Regions from separate parts of the Neobacillus sp. MER 74 genome, predicted to be linked through region 3. Evidence: predicted binding sites of a transcription regulator. Region 3 holds the regulator's gene; each other region holds the start of a gene.
The links. Region 3 encodes Rex, which represses fermentation and respiration genes when NADH is low (regulators of the CRP and FNR family bind a similar motif). Its sites were predicted from a motif close to TTGTGAAATATTTCACAA; they were not measured.
Positions count from the first base shown of each region.

Region 1: M3610_RS14260 (polyhydroxyalkanoic acid synthase subunit PhaR) is a predicted target of Rex. The motif match lies at 1,099-1,116, and genes of this name have one in related genera.
Region 2: M3610_RS08385 (cytochrome c3 family protein) is a predicted target of Rex. The motif match lies at 1,263-1,280, and genes of this name have one in related genera.

Region 1 is NZ_JAMAUV010000007.1:167,159-169,434, forward strand. It holds gene fabG (3-oxoacyl-ACP reductase FabG) at 137-871, opposite strand; gene M3610_RS14260 (polyhydroxyalkanoic acid synthase subunit PhaR) at 1,190-1,672, shown strand; gene M3610_RS14265 (3-oxoacyl-ACP reductase) at 1,762-2,276, shown strand, end outside.
Region 2 is NZ_JAMAUV010000003.1:338,852-341,127, reverse strand. It holds gene secA (preprotein translocase subunit SecA) at 1-843, opposite strand, end outside; gene M3610_RS08385 (cytochrome c3 family protein) at 1,368-2,276, shown strand, end outside.
Region 3 is NZ_JAMAUV010000030.1:5,369-7,644, forward strand. It holds gene M3610_RS25010 (ABC transporter ATP-binding protein) at 1-232, opposite strand, end outside; gene moaC (cyclic pyranopterin monophosphate synthase MoaC) at 410-907, shown strand; gene M3610_RS25020 (redox-sensing transcriptional repressor Rex) at 943-1,602, shown strand; gene M3610_RS25025 (sulfite exporter TauE/SafE family protein) at 1,809-2,276, shown strand, end outside.

The DNA.
Region 1 (2,276 bases), on a different contig from region 3:
TGAAATACATTAAAAAATGACGAATTTTGTAGAAAAATATTTATTTGAATTATTTTTCAATATTATTTATTCAAAATATTAACAATAAAAAAGAGAGAGAAAACCAAATTCTCCCTCTTAGCTTTGGCTATGCAATTTAAATTACTAATCCCCCATCCACACTTAAGATCGTTCCGTTTATATAATTGGCTTTATCTGAAGCCAAAAATAAGTACGCTGCGGCAATGTCTTCTGGTTTTCCAAGTTTCTTGAGCGGTGTCTTTTCCTTCATAAACTCAAGGACTTTATCTGGCACGGCAGCCGTCATGCCTGTTTCAATGAAGCCTGGAGCGACTGCATTGACCCTAATCCCTTTTGGACCAAATTCTTTTGCCCAGCTCTTGGTCAACCCAATTACACCAGCTTTGGTTGCCGCATAATTTGTTTGACCAATATTCCCATATAAACCGACCACTGAGGATGCGTTGAGAATAACCCCTGCCCCCTGCTTTAACATATAAGGAGCAACCGCTTTCGTACATTTAAAAACCCCGGAGAGGTTTACAGAAATTACTTTTTCCCAAGCGGATTCATCCATTTTTGTAAGAAAGCCGTCTAGTGTAATTCCAGCATTATTGATGAGAATGTCGATTCGGTCGTGCTTTTCTACTGTGGCACTGACCATCTTTTCAATCTGTGCACTGTCTGTTACATCCACTTTAAAAAAAGCTAACTTTTCACTATTTAATTCTTCTAATGCATTTTTCCCAGCTGACTCATCATAATCACAAATTACAACACTTGCACCCTCTTGAAGAAATTGTTTTGCCGTTTCTTTGCCGATTCCTTGTGCACCACCAGTAATTAACACGACCTTTTCATTAAATTCCAATACTATCACCTCATTTTTACTATTCTCAAAAGAACAACTACACTCATCATCATCCCAAGGCACATTGATAAAGAAAACAACAAAACAATTATAATAAGGGGGACGAAGCCCATTATTACCATTTTTAACCATAGTATGCTGAATTCTTTCTACTTATAACTTTTGTTAAATTCCTAGGTCATTTCGCGAAAAAGTGAGAATTTTGTCAAAAAATGAAGAAATGTATTTTGTGAATTTTTAAACTTTCTCCTTTTAATATTCCAAACAAGTTAGTATGATGGATACGTCAACAAAAAAGTAATCAAGGAGGTAGAAAGAATGAACCAAGATTTTAATTTTTATGATATGTGGAAAGATTTTTATTCCCAATCTAGTAAATTATTTGATGGAAAATTGGGTACGGAAGACTTTAATGTTTATGATATGTGGAAAGATATTTATTCCCAATCCAGCAAATTATTTGATGAAAAATTCGGCAATGATTACCCTTCTCAAGGGATGGGACAGTTGTTGGAGATGAATCTTCAATTTAAAAAAATGATCGATGAATCTACATTAAAATATTTAGAGTTTATGAATGTTCCATCTCGAAATGACATCGCTAACATTTCATCGTTAATTGTTAATGTGGATGCAAAAGTTGACGACCTTGAAGAAAAACTGGAAGAAAAATTAGAAAATAATGAAGGTCAGTTGTCATTTAAATCAGAATTGTCAAATGTTAAAAAAGATGTGAAGAATTTGGATAATAAATTGAATCAAATTCTTACTCTGTTAAATACACAAAAAGAAAAGAAATAAAAACGGATTACATATTAGCATGTAATACAAAATAATGGATTAAACCAGCAGGATTATTTAAACAACTACTATAGATGAGGTGCAGAAAAATGACAGAATTAAAAGGCAAAGTAGCGATTGTAACAGGCGGCAGCAGAGGTATCGGTGCATCGATTGCATTAGAACTAGCTAAGAATGGCGCGAAAGTTGTTATTAACTATAATATCCGCAGAGAATTAGCAGATAAAGTAGTAGCAGAAATTAATGAGTTTGGTGGAGAGGCATACGCTGTTCAAGCAGATGTTTCAGAAAGTAATGAAGCAGCATACCTTGTACAAGAAACAATCAATCATTACGGCAAATTAGATATCCTTGTAAATAATGCAGGAATTACAAGAGACAGCACGTTCAAAAAATTGAGCGAAGAAGATTGGAGAAAAGTAATCGATGTAAATTTAAATAGTGTTTACAACAATACTTCTGCTGCTCTACCTTACCTTCTTGAATCAGACGCTGGCCGTATTATCAACATTTCGTCCATTATTGGCCAAGCAGGCGGCTTTGGACAAACCAACTATGCAGCAGCAAAAGCAGGACTCATTGGATATACTAAATCACTTGCTCT
Region 2 (2,276 bases), on a different contig from region 3:
GGCCATGTCGAAAAGGTTATCAATGCCGAAGGCTTTTTCAGCTTTACTAATTCCTTCCTCTGTCAACATAACGCCTTTTGTTTTTTCATCGTACGTATAATCTGTTTCTTTAGAAAGCATCTTAACAAAGCCATTCGCTTGAATATAGAGGACAGCCGATTTTTGTGCCGACCCTGAGATAATTAATGGTGTACGCGCTTCATCAATTAAAATCGAGTCAACTTCGTCAATGACTCCGAAGAAAAGTGGGCGCTGTACTTTTTGCTCCTTATAGAGGACCATGTTATCACGCAAATAATCGAAACCAAATTCGTTATTTGTACCATACGTAATATCAGCGGCATATGCGGCTTGTTTTTCTTCCTTATCCATACTATTTAAATTTAAGCCAACCGTTAGACCGAGGAATTGATATAATTCGCCCATTTCGGCAGCATCACGGCTTGCTAAGTATTCATTGACAGTAACAACGTGAACCCCTCGACCAGAAAGTGCGTTCAAATAAACTGGCATGGTCGCAGTTAACGTTTTACCTTCCCCTGTTTTCATCTCGGAAATGTTCCCCTCATGAAGAGAAATCCCCCCCATTAACTGAACATGGTACGGATATAAACCAAGGACACGCTTGGCACCTTCACGGACAACGGCAAACGCTTCAACCAAGAGATCATCTAATGATTCTCCGTTTTGATAGCGAGATTTGAACTCTTCCGTTTTCTTGCGCAGTTGGTCATCGGTCAACCTTTCTGTTTCCGCAGCCAGTGCGTCAATTTTCACCGCAAGCTTGTCTAGCCGCTTTAGCTCACGCTTGTTCAAATCAAACACTTTATCTAAAATCCCCATATCTGATGAACGCTCCTTTTTATCGAGACTAATCACTATTTTAAAAAATCCATTCAAGAATATTCGCTATTTTCCTTTTATATCTTACCATTTCCACAATACAGTGACAACAATGATAGCGGCAAGCAAGAATTCGTACAATCATCTATTATATTTCCTTCCAAGTCAAACACTTCAGCTCGGACTACTTCGATATGTTCGAATTTTCGTCAAATATGACAGATTGATGACGTGATTTTGAGAATGTACCTCAACTAGAGATTCAACTAGTAAAAAAGCATGAAAACTGTATAAAAAGTACGGATAATGAATAAACATTCGACTATATGCAAAGTAAACAATATTTACGTAGTATTAAATATTGTTGGAATAACAACATTTGTGCGTTGTTTTTAGTGGAAAATCCCCATTTGTTTTGTGTGGGGAATTATTCACAAATTGTACATTGGAATATACTCTTACAATGTTAGATACTACCTTTAGAGAGGTTACTATGGAAAATAAAGAGAGAGATAGAATCCAAAATGGGAAGGGTGAGTCTAGTGGCCATTTGGGGGAAAAAGAATAAAGATATAGATCCCGAAAGTAGAGAAGATAGAAAAAAAGCGGGCCTGATTCGCGGATTATGGCAAAAGTTTCGAGGGATTGACTGGAAGAATCCAGTTAACAGGTGGAAATTACTGTTTGTTTCACTAGTGGGTTGTATCGTTGTTTTTGGTGGAGGGTATGGAGTTCTAACCATGACCAACTCACCGACATTCTGTGCAAGCTGTCATGAAATGGCGCCTGAATATTCAACGTTTACAGCAAGTGCTCACAATCAGATTTCTTGTGTACAGTGTCATATCAAGCCAGGTTTCACCAACATGATTACGCACAAAATGAAATCGATGAAAGAAGTATACTACCATGTTACTGGTGTACCTGAACAAATTGTTCAAACCGAAGAAGAAGCCGTTTCAAACGAAAACTGCTTGCAATGTCACTCGAAAAACCGCCTAGTCACAGCGTCCGGAGACTTAAAAGTAAATCACAAAGGTCATATCGAAGAAGATATCCCTTGTATTACTTGTCATGCCGGTGTAGTCCACGCGAAAATGGCAACTCGCGGAATCAACGTTGAAGAGGTTCGCGGCGAATGGACAAAGGAAAGTGCTGAAAAATTAATGGAAAAGAAATACTTGAGACCTAACATGGGTACTTGTATTGACTGCCATGACAAAGTAAATAATGGCGAAAAGCCTTGGAAAGATCCAGCGTATAACGTTCCAGTTAATCCGGAAGAAGTGGAGAAAAAGCTCGAAGAAAACGATAAAGATGCAACAAAAGAAACTGCAACAGAAGCAACTTCAGAAGCCGAAACAACGGAAGCAGTAGCAGCAGCATCTAATGCAAAGACACAAGATATTATTTTACAAGCAATCGGAAAGCAA
Region 3 (2,276 bases):
CTAAACCAGTATTTTGGGCTAAATAGCCAATCATTACTTCTTTTGGTTTGATGATTTCACCGCCATCATGTGACAAGTGGCCAGCAATAATCTTCAATAATGTTGATTTTCCTGCCCCGTTGCGACCAACTAGAGCCACACGGTCTCGAGTTTGTAATTCTAATTTAATATTCGATAAAATTAGGTCAGCACCATAATATTTTTGTAGTTGATTAACCTGTAACAAAATCATTCTTTTTCACCTCTATTACATAGGTTTAGTGTACCTTATTCCCCGTATATCGGCAATAAACTGAGGCGCAGATTAGGTGGATGAAGGTGTTAAATCGGCAAAAACCTTGAATTTCGTTCAAAGTTTCACAGACAGATAAGGAAAAATAGTGTATGATTTGAAGGGAGGATTATTTATATGGCAGAATTAACGCATTTTAATGAAGAAGGCCGAGCAAAAATGGTCGATGTCAGTGATAAGCCAGAAACAGCACGGACGGCACTTGCTCATTCCAGTATTACAGTTAGGAAAGAAATTTACGATAGAATTACGAATCACGCGATAAAAAAAGGTGATGTCTTAGCAGTGGCACAGGTAGCTGCGGTCATGGCAGCAAAGAAGACGTGGGATTTGATTCCGATGTGTCATCCGATCCCCTTAACGGGGGTTAATATATCTTTTTCCTGGGAGCAGGACACAGAAGAGAATTATCGCTTAAATATATCGGCAGCCGTTAAAACCAAGGGGAATACAGGTGTAGAAATGGAAGCGTTAACAGCTGCGTCAGCATGCGCTTTAACGGTTTATGATATGTGTAAAGCTGTTGATAAAGGTATGGTGATTGGCCCTACATATCTTGTCGAAAAAACAGGCGGTAAAAATGGTGATTTTAAGAGAAACGAAAAAGTTAAATGATTTTTAACTAAATTATCCATGGGGTGTGGGAGATTATGAGTAATGAAACAATGAAAATACCACAGGCGACAGCCAAACGGCTGCCCCTTTATTACCGATTTCTTAAAAACCTGCATTCTTCCGGTAAGCAAAGGGTTTCATCAGCCGAACTAAGTGAAGCCGTAAAGGTCGACTCAGCCACGATTCGCCGCGATTTTTCTTATTTCGGAGCTTTAGGAAAAAAAGGTTATGGGTATAATGTCAATTATTTGATTTCCTTCTTTCGTAAAACCTTGGACCAGGATGAATTAACAAAGGTTGCTTTAATAGGGGTAGGGAATCTGGGCACAGCATTTTTAAACTATAATTTTTTAAAGAATAATAACACGAAAATAGAATGTGCCTTTGATGTGGATCCAGAAAAAATGGGAACGAAAATTCGCGAGGTCCCGGTTTATCAAATGGATGAATTGGAGAAGGTTTTATCTGAGGGAGGTATATCCGTTGCGATATTAACGGTTCCAGCCCCAGTTGCACAGATGATTACTGATCGACTTGTGAGTGCAAATATAAAGGGAATATTAAACTTTACGCCAGCACGCTTAAATGTTCCCCCGCAAATTAGAGTCCATCATATTGACTTAGCAGTGGAACTGCAATCGCTTGTTTATTTTTTAAAGCATTATCCGACGGTGGAATTAGAGGAAGAAGAATAGTAATTTAGTTAAGAGCTTTTCACAACATTTGTGGAGAGCTCTTTTGTATGCTTCATACCCTGCTTTTTTTAATTACATAATCTATCAAAATACTGAGGGCTGGACTAAGATGTAGGTAGTTTATTTGCAAGCGATTACTATCGGGATTATAGATCACACATTCCCTAGAGTGACATCTAGGGTTTTTGCAATTGGAGGGGATGAAGTTGGCGGTCGTGCTGACTATGTTTGTACTTGGGGTATTATTAGGATTTGTCGGAGCAGGAGGTTCTGGCTTTATTATTGCCATTTTAACAGTGGTTTTTGGAGTTCCCATCCATGTCGCTTTAGGGACATCTTTAGCTGCCATGGTGTTTACTACCTTGTCAGGTGCGTACAGTCATTTTCGACAAGGAAATATTTCGATTAAAACGGGTCTAATTGTCGGAGGCTTTGGGTCGATTGCTTCCTATTTTGGTTCAAAGCTAGCTGGTTTGATTCCCATCCATTCCTTGCATTGGTTAACCGCAGGGATGTTGTTTCTATCCGCTTTGATCTTGGTCGTACGATTGTTTATCGTTCAAAAAATTAAGGCAAACTATAAAAAAGACGAACCGAGCAACCTTCTTCTCATTAAGAAAGCAGCGCTAGTCGGTTTGGTTACCGGGTTGTTGTCTGGGACATTTGGGATTGGT